4 regions of the Pantoea sp. Ep11b genome follow, and region 4 is predicted to be linked to each of the others. Evidence: predicted binding sites of a transcription regulator. Region 4 holds the regulator's gene; each other region holds the start of a gene.
What was found. The regulator PhoB, encoded in region 4, activates phosphate uptake and scavenging genes when phosphate is short. The targets are predictions, from matches to a motif close to CTGTCATAAAACTGNCNNAT.
Positions count from the first base shown of each region.

Region 1: the regulator PhoB is predicted to act here: its motif matches at 1,951-1,970, upstream of serA (phosphoglycerate dehydrogenase).
Region 2: the regulator PhoB is predicted to act here: its motif matches at 1,275-1,294, upstream of pstS (phosphate ABC transporter substrate-binding protein PstS).
Region 3: the regulator PhoB is predicted to act here: its motif matches at 1,327-1,346, upstream of ugpB (sn-glycerol-3-phosphate ABC transporter substrate-binding protein UgpB).

Region 1 covers NZ_CP160631.1:3,609,711-3,612,938, reverse strand. Annotated here, with positions in the region: gene AB1748_RS16955 (oxidative stress defense protein) at 1-95, shown strand, start outside; gene AB1748_RS16950 (LysR family transcriptional regulator ArgP) at 126-1,031, opposite strand; gene rpiA (ribose-5-phosphate isomerase RpiA) at 1,213-1,872, shown strand; gene serA (phosphoglycerate dehydrogenase) at 2,152-3,228, shown strand, end outside.
Region 2 covers NZ_CP160631.1:415,380-418,607, reverse strand. Annotated here, with positions in the region: gene pstC (phosphate ABC transporter permease PstC) at 1-38, opposite strand, end outside; gene pstS (phosphate ABC transporter substrate-binding protein PstS) at 126-1,169, opposite strand; gene glmS (glutamine--fructose-6-phosphate transaminase (isomerizing)) at 1,336-3,165, opposite strand.
Region 3 covers NZ_CP160631.1:140,979-144,206, forward strand. Annotated here, with positions in the region: gene ugpB (sn-glycerol-3-phosphate ABC transporter substrate-binding protein UgpB) at 1-1,233, opposite strand, end outside; gene livF (high-affinity branched-chain amino acid ABC transporter ATP-binding protein LivF) at 1,807-2,520, opposite strand; gene livG (high-affinity branched-chain amino acid ABC transporter ATP-binding protein LivG) at 2,522-3,228, opposite strand, start outside.
Region 4 covers NZ_CP160631.1:1,294,294-1,297,521, reverse strand. Annotated here, with positions in the region: gene AB1748_RS06005 (PstS family phosphate ABC transporter substrate-binding protein) at 1-65, opposite strand, end outside; gene phoR (phosphate regulon sensor histidine kinase PhoR) at 85-1,398, opposite strand; gene phoB (phosphate response regulator transcription factor PhoB) at 1,413-2,102, opposite strand; gene sbcD (exonuclease subunit SbcD) at 2,300-3,228, shown strand, end outside.

The DNA.
Region 1 (3,228 bases), 1.6 Mb from region 4:
AGACTTCTGCGCAGGAGACCTACGATCAGCAGAGCATCAACTTTGACGATCAGGTCGATGTGGTGTTTGAGATCAAGCCCAACGCGGCACAATAAAAAAACGGGGCTGATGCCCCGTTTTTGTTTTCAGGCGGCGGCCTCATCCTGACGCAGCACCCGATGTCCATGCGCAATCAGCGCATCGGTCACCCGGCGCATTAACCGGCTTTCTGGCGCAAACCGATGCCAGTAGAGCATCCGGCGCTGATAGAGGCCCGGCGTCAGATCGATCAACTCACCGCTCGCCAGCTCACGCTCAATCTGCAGATGCGGGATCATACAGCAGGTCGAGCCCTGGCGTGCCATCTGCACAAAAGCCTCCGAGGAGTTCACGATGTGGCAGGGCACGCTGCCGGGTGACAGGTCAAAGTTCTGCTGCAGAAAGGCCTGATGCATATCGTCAAGATGATCAAACGCCACCGCAGGCGCTTTCAGCAGGGCCGAGCGTGTGACGCCGTTGGGGAAGAAGCGATCGGCAAAGTCACGCGACGCCACGAACAGGTAGTCGAGCGCGCCGAGCTGATCCACCAGGCAACTGGGCAGAGGCTGCGGCTGGATACTGACCGCACCGACGACTTCACCGCGACGCAGGCGCTCCTGCGTGCGGGTCTCATCTTCAACCTGCAGGTTAAGGCGCACTGGCGAGTCTGCCAGCACATCCTTCAGCGCAGGCAACAGCCAGGTTGCCAGACTGTCGGCGTTGACCGCCAGCGACAGCAGCAGCGGCGTGGTGCCACTGTTCTCATCGCCCAGCCACTCCTCTTCCAGCAGTTCCACCTGATGCAGTAATGCCAGTAGTTTCTGACCCTGTTCGGTGGGCCGCGGTGGCACCGTGCGCACCAGCAGCGGCTGACCAAACAGGTTCTCCAGCTGCTTGATGCGCTGCGACACCGCCGACTGAGTGATGCACAATTTCTGTGCAGCACGCTCAAATCCGCGTTCGCGGATCACTGAATCCAGCGCCTGAAGCGTTCGATAATCCGGGCGTTTCATTTTTGTTTTCTCTCCTTCAGGGTGGACGTCACTATGCCACAGAAGTGTCACCGGTGATGGCTCACTTGTTTTTGTGGGCTGGCTTCCAAACCGATAAATCCACGTCGGTCAGCCGCGCATTTTCAGCAAGCCTTGTTTTATACTACGCGCACTTCGTTGTCGCACAGGTTTTAAACATACCATGACCCAGGATGAACTGAAAAAAGCCGTTGGCTGGGCTGCACTTGAGTACGTGCAGCCAGGCACTATTGTTGGTGTCGGTACCGGATCGACCGCGTCCCACTTTATCGATGCGCTTGCCACGGTCAGACATCAGATTGACGGTGCCGTCTCCAGCTCCGATGCCTCGACCCAGAAGCTGAAAAGCCTGGGCATTCAGGTGTTCGATCTGAACGAGGTTGACCAGCTGTCGATCTATGTCGATGGCGCGGATGAGATCAATCCCCGGATGCAGATGATCAAAGGCGGCGGGGCGGCGCTGACGCGGGAGAAAATCGTGGCCGCGGTGGCGCAGACCTTTATCTGCATTGCGGACGCCTCCAAAGAGGTGGATATCCTGGGCCGTTTTCCGCTGCCGGTTGAGGTGATCCCGATGGCGCGCAGCTACGTGGCGCGTGAACTGGTGAAAATGGGGGGCCTGCCGGAGTATCGTCAGAACGTGGTTACCGACAACGGCAACATTATTCTCGACGTGCATAATCTGCGTATCCTCGACCCGATCGAACTGGAAAAAACTATCAATGCCCTGCCAGGCGTGGTTACCGTTGGCCTGTTTGCCGCGCGCGGTGCCGATATCGCGCTGATCGGCGGGCCGGATGGGGTGAAAACCATCAAAAGATGATCTGGCCGGCGTCACTCCGGCGCCGGTTATTTCTGCCTGCAAATCATCTTTTCTCGCCAGGATGAAATTTGGTGACTTATGTCACATAACTGTCATCGGCAGCGGGTTCGTTCTCTCTTCCACGCCCACCTCATGATTTTGTCCGGCAATGTGCTGCCGTCAGCCGTTGCCGTGCTGGCCTTCGGGCAATCGTTTGTATTGCCGGACGCGATTTTTTTGATATTTTGACAGAAGGCTGGCTTATGGTAGTCCTCATTGAACGCTGAATAGGATCGGGAAATGGCAAAGGTATCACTGGAAAAAGATAAGATTAAGTTCCTGCTGGTGGAAGGTGTCCATCAGAGTGCGCTGGATAACCTGCGGGCAGCAGGCTACACCAACATCGAATTCCACAAGGGCGCACTGGACTCTGACGCATTAAAAGCATCGATCCGCGATGCGCATTTCATTGGTATCCGTTCCCGCTCCCAGCTCACTGAAGAGATTTTTGCCGCGGCTGAAAAGCTGGTTGCCGTGGGCTGTTTCTGTATCGGGACCAACCAGGTGGACCTGGACGCTGCGGCCAGCCGCGGGATCCCCGTGTTCAACGCGCCGTTCTCCAATACCCGCTCAGTAGCGGAACTGGTGATTGGTGAGATGCTGCTGATGCTGCGTGGCATCCCGGAAGCGAATGCGAAAGCTCACCGTGGCATCTGGAACAAGAATGCCAAAGGGTCGTTTGAAGCGCGCGGCAAGAAGCTGGGTATCATCGGTTACGGTCACATCGGTATGCAGCTGGGCGTGCTGGCGGAAAGCCTGGGGATGCACGTCTTCTTCTACGACATTGAAAACAAGCTGCCGCTGGGTAACGCCACCCAGGTTCGTCATCTGGCCGATCTGCTTAACATGAGCGATGTTGTCAGCCTGCACGTACCGGAAACCCTCTCCACGCAGGATATGATTGGTGCAGAGCAGCTGGCACAGATGAAGCCTGGTGCGCTGCTGATTAACGCCTCACGCGGTACCGTAGTCGATATTCCGGCGCTGTGCGACGCGCTGGCCAGCAAGCAGGTGGGTGGCGCTGCTATCGACGTCTTCCCGGTCGAGCCGGCCACCAACAGCGATCCTTTCATCTCTCCGCTGAGCGAGTTCGATAACGTAATCCTGACGCCGCACATTGGCGGCTCAACGGAAGAAGCGCAGGAGAACATCGGGATTGAAGTGGCGGGCAAGCTGGCGAAATACTCCGACAACGGATCAACCCTGTCAGCGGTGAATTTCCCGGAGGTGTCGCTGCCGATCCACGGTATCAGCGCCAGCCGTCTGCTGCATATCCATGAGAACCGTCCGGGTGTGCTGACGGCCATCAACCAGATT
Region 2 (3,228 bases), 880 kb from region 4:
TTGCCTGGGGCTTTGAATGCCGGCTTCGTTGCAGCCATAAAAGTCTCGGTCTTCAGAAGTTATCAGGGCGGCATCACGCCGCCCGTTGGGTCTGACCGGCGCAGTGTCCGGTCAGGATCGGTCCATTACTGATAAAGCGCCTTACCAGAGCTGTCTTTGATGTTGGCTTTCCAGGCCGCGCGAATCTGTTCGGTCACGCTATCCGGCAGCGCAGCGTAATCCAGCGCGGTGGCCGTTTTACTGCCGCTTTTGAACGCCCAGTCAAAGAACTTCAGCACTTCTGCACCCTTGGCCGCATTCGCCTGGTCTTTGTAGATCAGGATGAACGTGGTTGAGGAGATCGGCCAGGCATCCGCCCCCTTCTGGAAGGTCAGATCCTGGGCGAACGATTTGCTCCAGTCTGCGCCTTTCGCCGCATTGCTGAAGCTGGTTTCGCTCGGCGCGACCGCTTTGCCATCGGCATCCACCAGTTTGGTGTAGGTCAGGTTATTCTGTTTGGCGTAGGCGTATTCCACATAGCCGATTGAGCCCGGCAGACGCTGAACAAAGGCAGCGACGCCGTCATTGCCCTTACCACCCAGACCCACCGGCCAGTTAACGGTGTTGCCTTTACCAATTTTGCTGTTCCACTCTTCGTTCACTTTCGCCAGATAGCTGGTGAAGACGAAAGAGGTGCCTGAACCGTCAGCGCGGCGTACCACGTTGATGTTGGTTTCCGGCAGTTTCACGCCCGGGTTGAGTTTAGCGATCGCCGGGTCGTTCCACTTTTTGATGGTGCCGAGGTAGATGTCACCCACGGTTTTGCCATCCAGCGTCAGCTGACCTGACTTGATCCCTGGCAGGTTCACCGCCAGCACCACGCCACCGATCACGGTCGGGAACTGGAACAGGCCGTTTTTCTGCAGGTCTTCCTCTTTCATCGGCGCATCGGACGCACCGAAATCCACGGTTTTGGCGATGATCTGCTTCACGCCGCCAGATGAACCGATACCCTGGTAGTTAATCTTGCTACCGGTGGCTTGCTGATATTCTGCTGCCCACTTGGCATAAACCGGCGCCGGGAACGTCCCGCCTGCGCCGGTGAGATCGGTTGCCGCAAAAGCAGATACCGCGCTTACAGCGAAAGTGGTGGCGAGGAGTCGGGCTACGGTGCTACGCATCAGTGTCATGTTCCCTCCAGGGGAGAAAAGTCAGGCTCGGGGCCGTTTTAGTAAGAGTCAGTGATTGCTGCAGGAGGGAAAATAGGACAGTTTGATGACAGTGAAATGTACGAAATGTGACAGTTATATGACAGTGCGCTGAAATGAAGCGGGCCCGCGACGGGGCCCACTTTTTTTATTCCACGGTAACGGATTTCGCCAGGTTACGTGGCTGATCGACGTCGGTGCCTTTGATCAGGGCGACGTGATAGGAGAGCAACTGCAGCGGCACGGTGTAGAAGATCGGTGCTATCACCTCTTCGACGTGCGGCAGCGGGATAATCTTCATTCCGTCGCTGTCGCTGAAGCCTGCATCCTGGTCGGCAAAGACGTAGAGCAGGCCGCCACGCGCGCGCACCTCTTCGATGTTGGACTTGAGCTTCTCCAGCAGTTCATTGTTAGGCGCCACCACGATCACCGGCATATCGGCATCGATCAGCGCCAGCGGGCCATGTTTCAGCTCGCCGGCCGCATAGGCTTCCGCATGAATGTAGGAGATCTCCTTGAGCTTCAGCGCCCCTTCCATCGCGATCGGATATTGATCGCCACGGCCCAGGAACAGCGCATGATGCTTGTCGGAGAAGCCTTCGGCCAGATTTTCGATCAGCTTATCCTGCGCCAGCATCTGCTCGATGCGGCTCGGCAACGCCTGCAGCGCATGCACGATCTCATGCTCGGTGTCGGCAGACATCCCTTTCAGACGGCCCAGTTTGGCCACCAGCATCAGCAGCACCGCGAGCTGAGTGGTAAAGGCTTTGGTGGAGGCAACGCCGATTTCGGTGCCCGCTTTGGTCATCAGCGCCAGGTCCGATTCCCGCACCAGGGATGAACCGGCCACGTTGCAGACCGCCAGCGACCCCAGGTAGCCCAGCTCTTTCGAGAGGCGCAGCGCCGCCAGCGTATCGGCCGTTTCACCGGACTGCGACAGGGTAATCAGCAGGCTGTTCCTGCGCACCGCGGATTTGCGGTAGCGGAACTCCGAGGCGATCTCAACATCGCAGGGAATGTTTGCCAGCGACTCAAACCAGTAGCGGGACACCATGCCGGAGTTGTAGGAGGTGCCGCAGGCGATAATCTGGATATGCTCGACCTGGCTCAGCAGCGCCTCTGCGCCCGCGCCCAGTTCGCTGAGGTCAACCTGCCCGTGGCTGAACCGGCCGCTCAGGGTGCTTTTCAGCGCCATCGGCTGTTCGTAGATCTCTTTCTGCATATAGTGACGGTAGATGCCCTTGTCACCGGCGTCATACTGCAGGTTCGATTCGATCTCCGCGCGCGTCACGATGCTGCCGTCACGATCGACGATGGTGACATCACGACGGCTGATCTCCGCGATGTCGCCCTCTTCCAGATAGATGAACCGGCGGGTGACCGGCAGCAGGGCCAGCTGATCCGAGGCGATAAAGTTTTCGCCAACGCCACGGCCGATAACCAGCGGACTGCCTGAACGGGCGGCCACCAGCAGTGACGGATCGCGGCTGTCCATGATCACCATACCGTAGGCACCGCGCAGCTGCGGGATCACACGCAATACTACTTCGCGCAGCGAACCGCCCTGCTTCTGCTCCCAGTGGATCAGATGCGCCACCACTTCGGTGTCGGTTTCGGAGGCAAAGACGTAGCCGCGTGCGATCAGCTCTGCGCGCAGCGGCTCATGGTTCTCAATGATGCCGTTATGCACGATGATGATGTGCTCTGAGACGTGCGGATGCGCGTTCGCCTCAGACGGCTCACCGTGGGTGGCCCAGCGCGTATGCGCGATACCGGTGCCCCCAATCAGCGGCTGCTGTTCGGCCGCTTCCGCCAGTTTCTGCACTTTTCCCAAACGACGCAGGCGCGTCACGTGCCCCTGACGATCGACCACGGCCAGCCCGGCCGAATCATATCCGCGATACTCAAGACGACGCAGACCTTCCAGCAGAATCTCTGCGATATCGCGCTGTGCTACTGCACCAACAATTCCACACATAATGATGTTTTCCTGACTACATGGCTTTTCGCCACTTCTGTTGTCATGCGACCTGATATCCGG
Region 3 (3,228 bases), 1.2 Mb from region 4:
ACCGGTCCAGACGCTTTCCAGCTCCTCGTCGATCACGGTACGGATCTGCGGCATATTGCCCAGACGCATGCCTTTCGTGAACGGCAGCGGCGGCTTATTCATCATCTGACGAGTGGCGATATCCGCGCCCGGATTTTTGTCGTAGAAGCCCTGCTGCTTTGTCAGCTCGTAGGCGGCGGTGGTGATCGGCAGATAACCGGTTTTCTGGTGCCACTCAGCGGCGATTTCCGGCTTAGCCAGAAACTGCATGAATTCGGCCACGCCTTTGTAGGTTGCCGCGTCCTTACCTTTCATCACCCACAGGCTGGCACCGCCGATCAGGGCGTTCTGTGGTGCCTCCGGCACGGTGTCGTCATATGGCATCATGCCCACGCCGAAGTTGAATTTTGCGTAGTGGCGGATATCCGCCAGCGATCCCGATGAGGCGGTTGTGATGCCGCAGTCACCGTTGTAGAACTTGGCGGTGGACTCATCCTTACGGCCAAAGTAGGTGAAGTCCCCTTTTTTGTTCATCGCTTCCAGCAGTCCGATGTGGCGAACCTGCACCGGCTTGTTGAACTCCAGAACCGCGTCCAGCCCGTCAAATCCGTTGTTTTTCGTCGCCACCGGCAGGGCATGCCAGGCACTGAAGTTTTCAATCTGGATCCAGCCCTGCCAGCCGCTGGCGTAGCCGCAGCTCATGCCCGACTTGCGCAGTGCGGCGGCATCCGTCGCCAGCTCCTGCCAGGTTTTCGGCGGCTGATCCGGGTTCAGGCCCGCTTTTTTAAAGGCGTCTTTGTTGTAGTAGAGCACCGGCGTCGAGCTGTTGAACGGCTGAGAGATCAGCTGACCTTTGCTGTCGCTGTAGTATCCCGCCACCGTGGGCACGAACTGCTTCTCGTCAAAGGGGATGCCCGCCTCTTTAAAGACCTGATGCACCGGCACGATCGCCTGGGAGGCCATCATGGTCGCCGTGCCGACTTCATAGACCTGCAGCACCGCAGGCGCTTTACCGCTGCGCACTGCCGCAATCCCGGCGGCAAGGCTCTGCTCGTAGTTACCTTTGTAGGTCGGAACAATTTTGTAATCGGGATGGGTCTGATTAAAACGCTGTGCCAGCGAATCGACTTCTTTGCCTAACTCGCCTTCCATGGAGTGCCAGAAAGGGATCTCAGTGGCGGCAAGCGCCTGGCCGCTGATCGCCAGACCGAGCAGCGCGCTCATCAGGCTACGACGAAAGGTAACGACGGACATAAAGTTTTCCTGTGCAGGTAAATACGCGTGAAATCACGGATTTCTGGTTCGCGAAGTAACATGACACGGAAAAATGACGGATTAATAACGGAGAGATGACAGCCGGATGACAGGCACAGAAGAGGAAAAGGCAGCGCGGTTAACGCAGGGTGAGAAGGATGATAACCCTGGCTGGGGTGCGGTCAGACTGAGTATGCACAGCGAACGGGGTCAGAGCGGAAAGACGCTAAATCCGTCATCCATGACATGCTGAGCCCGCGCGATTACGCACCTCATTCCTGAAATGCGCCCGTATACGGCCCGGCGCGTTGCGTTGTTCAAAACGCTCCCGGCGTTGTTGTCCATAGCGCGGGACGCTTTCCTCTTCTGCCCCTGTTCCCTGCGTCTTAAGCTTATTTGCTGCGGCCAGATTCGCCTGATTTGAGTTTGTCAGCCGCCTGAGCTGCTCTGCCCCCCCACGCCGACACCCGGAGCCGTGAACGGACAGCGCAGCCACCGGAACCTACACGTCGTACGTAAGGATGGCGAGCGCTGCCCAGCCGGAACCTGGCCAGCAGGCCAGGCCGTGCCCCATCAGGCGCCTAAGTAAGCGCTGCGGACGGCTTCGTTAGAGAGGAGTGCTGCGCCTGTGTCTTCGAGCACCACATGGCCGTTCTCCAGCACATAGCCCCGATCCGCCAGCTTCAGCGCCTGATTGGCGTTCTGCTCGACCAGGAAAATGGTCATCCCTTCGCTGCGCAGCTGCTCAATGGTGTCGAAAATCTGCTGAATAATGATCGGTGCCAGCCCCAGCGAGGGCTCATCCAGCAGCAGCAGGCGCGGCTGACTCATCAGCGCACGGCCAATCGCCAGCATCTGCTGCTCACCGCCCGACATCGTTCCGGCGCGCTGGATTTTACGCTCCTCAAGCCGTGGAAAGAGTTCGTAAACGCGCCGGATGCGTGTCAGATACGCCTGGCGGCTGGCAAAAAAGCCCCCCATCGCCAGGTTCTCTTCCACCGTCATACGTGAAAAGACCCGTCGTCCTTCCGGCACGATGGCAATCGCTTCCCGCATAATGCGCGACGTCTGCCAGTCGGTAATGGCTTTGCCATCAAAGGTGATGGTGCCCTGGGTCGCGCGGGGTTCGCCGCACAGCGTGCCCAGCAGCGTGGTTTTCCCGGCGCCGTTGGCCCCGATCAGGGTGACGATCTCCCCCTGGTTGATGTAGAGGCTGACGTTATGCAGCGCCTGAATCTTGCCATAGTGCGCGCTGACGTTTTCAATGGTTAACATCGTATTTGCCATCTCAGGCCTCTCCTAAATAGGCACGAATGACATCCGGATTGTTACGAATCTCCTCCGGCGTTCCGTTAGCCAGTGGCGTTCCCTGATTCACCACATAAATACGGTCAGAAATTCCCATGACCAGCTTCATATCATGTTCAATCAGCAGCACGGAAACCTTGTGTTCGCCCCGCAGCTCCGCGATCAGCGCATCCAGCTCATGCGTCTCTTTAGGGTTCAGGCCCGCAGCCGGTTCATCCAGCATCAGGATCTCCGGGCGCGTCACCATGCAGCGTGCGATCTCCAGCCGGCGCTGCTGACCATAGGCCAGGTTGCCCGCCTGACGGTTTGCCAGATCGAGCAGGCCGACCCGCTCCAGCCAGGTTGCGGCACGGTCCAGCGCCTCGCTCTCACTGCGGCGAAACGCCGGGGTTTTCAGCAGGCCGGAAAACACGCCGCTTTTGAGATGCTGATGCTGCGCGACCAGCAGGTTCTCAATCACCGTCATCTCACGGAACAGACGCACATGCTGGAAGGTCCGCACGATGCCCATCCGCGCGATCTTCTGGCCCGGCAGACCTTCCAGATGCTGTTCGCGCAGTTTAATGCTGCCGCCGGTGGGCTTGTAGAAGCCGGTCAGGCAGTTAAACACGGTGGTTTTACCGGCACCGTTCGGCCCGATCAGCGAGACGATCTCCTGTGGACGCAGCTCCAGCGCCACATTGTTCA
Region 4 (3,228 bases):
GCACCGGGCTGGGCAAACGCCAGGCCCGGCAGCAGAGTCACAATCAGTAAAAGAAGGAGGCGCATCAGGGAGATCCGGCAGCGATTAATGAACGGCATTCTCCTGCATCATGCCGCTGACAATCAACCTTGCCGGCAGCGTAAAGGTAAAACAGGTCTCGCTGTATGGCACGCTGGTAATGTCGAGCCGCGCGTTGTGGTGGCTCAGCGCATGTTTCACAATCGCCAGCCCCAGCCCGCTGCCGCCGGTGGCCCGGGAGCGCGCTTTATCGACGCGATAGAAACGCTCGGTCAGCCGCGGAATATGCTCTGCCGCAATACCCGGCCCGTTATCGCACACCCGCAGGGTCGCGCCCTGTTTGCTGCGCAGCCAGCTGATATCGATCCGCGTGCCCGCAGGCGTGTGATTGACGGCGTTGTAAACCAGATTGGAGATGGCGCTGCGCAACTGCTCGTCGTTGCCGAACACCTTAAGATGGGGATCGGTGTGGAAATGGATCTCGTGGCGGCCACCGCTCAGCGTCGCCGCCTCATGCTGCAGCAGTTTCAGCATCACCGGTACGTCCACCTTCTCTTTCAGATCGATGGCCGGCGCGGCCTCAATGCGCGACAGCGTCAGCAGTTGCTTAACCAGACTGTCCATCCGCCGCGTCTGCTCTGACATGGTGTGCAGCGCTTTACTGCGCGAAGGTTCACTCATCACCGCGTCGTTCATCATCTCCAGATAACCCTGCAGCACCGTGAGTGGTGTGCGCAGCTCATGGCTGACGTTGGCAAAGAAGTTGCGGCGCGCGCCCTCCAGCTGGTGCATCTGCGTGACATCACGCGCCACCAGCAGCCACTGCCCTTCGCTGTAGGGCATCACGCGAAACTCCATGTGCAGTTTGTTGTTGAGCACCAGCGTCAGCGGCTTGTCAAAATCGCGCTGACGGAGATAGCGGGAAAACTCAGGATAACGCAGGAGATTGAGGATATTCTGGCCATTATCTTCCGGCCACCGCAGGCCAAGATGCTGCTGCGCCAGCCCGTTGCACCAGAAAATCGTTCCCTCTTCCGTCGTCAGGATCACCGCATCCGGCAGCGACTCCGCCCCGCTGCGGAAACGCTTGATCAGATTACCCAGTTCGCGCCGCCGCCGCCGGTTTCGCAGCTGCATCTGATAGAGGCCATAAAACAGCGGTTCCCAGCTGGCACGCCCGGCGGGCGGCGTCATGGTGCGGTCAAGCCACAGCCAGTGCGACAGCCGCATCAGATTGTGAAAGTGCCACAACAGCACCGCCAGTACGCTCAGCAGCAGCCACCAGGCCAGGCCGCCGGTCAGCAGGCCCAGCAGCAGCCCCGGCAGGCAGGCCAGCAGCAGTTCTGCAAGTAATCTCTTCCAGGAGAGGCGTTCCAGCACGGTAAAAGCTCCGTTTAGTAGCGGGCAGAGAAACGATACCCTGTTCCACGAACGGTTTGTACCATGCGATCGTGGCCGGAGAGTTCCAGCGCTTTACGCAAACGGCGAATGTGGACATCAACCGTACGATCTTCCACATAGACATTGGTGCCCCAGACGTGGTTGAGCAGCTGTTCGCGGCTGTAAACCCGTTCCGGGTGGGTCATAAAGAAGTGCAGCAGTTTATATTCGGTAGGGCCCATTTCCAGCGGCGTGGTTTCGGACATCACGCGATGTGAGGAGGGATCCAGACTCAGCCCCTGCATCTCAATCACCTCTTCCACGGCCATCGGCGAAATACGCCGCATCACCGCCTTGATCCGCGCCATCAGCTCTTTCGGCGAAAAGGGCTTGGTGATGTAATCATCGGCGCCGACTTCCAGCCCGCGCACCCGATCTTCCTCTTCACCGCGCGCGGTGAGCATCATCACCGGAATATCGCGCGTCATCGCTTCGCGTTTCAGGTGTTTGATAAACTGAATGCCGCTGCCGCCGGGTAACATCCAGTCCAGTAAAATCAGGTCGGGCCAGGGTTCAATCAGCTTGCCCACGGCGCTGTCATAATCTTCCGCCTCAATCGGCTGATAGTCGTTCTGCTCCAGAACAAAACACAACATTTCGCGGATGGGGGCTTCATCCTCCACAACCAGAATGCGCTTAGCCATTATTACTCCTGCAGATTATGACGGCTGTCACTGAGATTCGCGGCGCCATTATGCGTCAGATTTGTGACACTTTTATGAAAAACATAACCTGCCTGTAACCTCGTGGGTAATCATTTATGACAGGGCCACGACATTTTTTTGCTTTGGCCGCAGAGCCCGTATAATCGCCGGGCGAATCATAACGGCAGGGACTCATCATGCGCATTATTCACACTGCGGACTGGCATCTGGGGCAGTTCTTCTACAACAAAAGCCGGGCGGCGGAACATCAGGCGTTTCTCGACTGGCTGCTGCTCCAGATAGAACAGCATCAGGTGGATGCGCTGATTATCGCGGGCGATCTCTTCGACACCGGGACGCCGCCCAGCTATGCCCGCGAGATGTTTAACCGCTTTGTAGTCGCACTGCAGCCGACGGGCTGCCAGCTGGTCGTGCTGGCGGGCAACCACGACTCCGTTGCCACGCTGAATGAGTCGCGTGAACTGCTCGCCTGTCTCAATACCCGGGTGATCGCCACGCCGCAGGAGAATGACGACGTGCTGCTGCTCAGGACCCGCCAGGGCGAGCCGGGCGCACTGCTCTGCGCCATTCCCTATCTGCGTCCGCGCGATATCCTGCGCAGCCGGGCGGGCCAGTCGGGACGTGACAAGCAGACCTCGCTGCTGGAGGCGATCGCCGATCACTATCAGCAGCGTTTCGCCGCCGCGCAGGCGCTGGGCCATGCGCTGCCGATCATCGCGACCGGCCATCTCACCACCGTCGGCGTCAGCCAGAGCGATTCGGTGCGCGACATCTATATCGGCACGCTGGACGCCTTCCCCGCCAGCGCCTTCCCGGCGGCTGACTATATCGCGCTGGGCCATATCCATCGCGCTCAGCGCGTTGCGGGCAGCGAGCATATCCGCTACAGCGGCTCGCCGATTCCACTGAGTTTTGACGAGCTGGGCAGCGAAAAAAGCGTTTTTCTGCTCGAGCTGGCGGCCAGTGGTCTGCAATCCGTCACGCCACTGGTGGTGCCGCAGACGCAGCCGATGCGGATGCTGAAAGGATCGCTGGCGCAGATCGCCGAGCAGCTCAACGCCTTCAGCGCAGTTCAGCAGGCGAAGCCCACCTGGCTCGACATCGA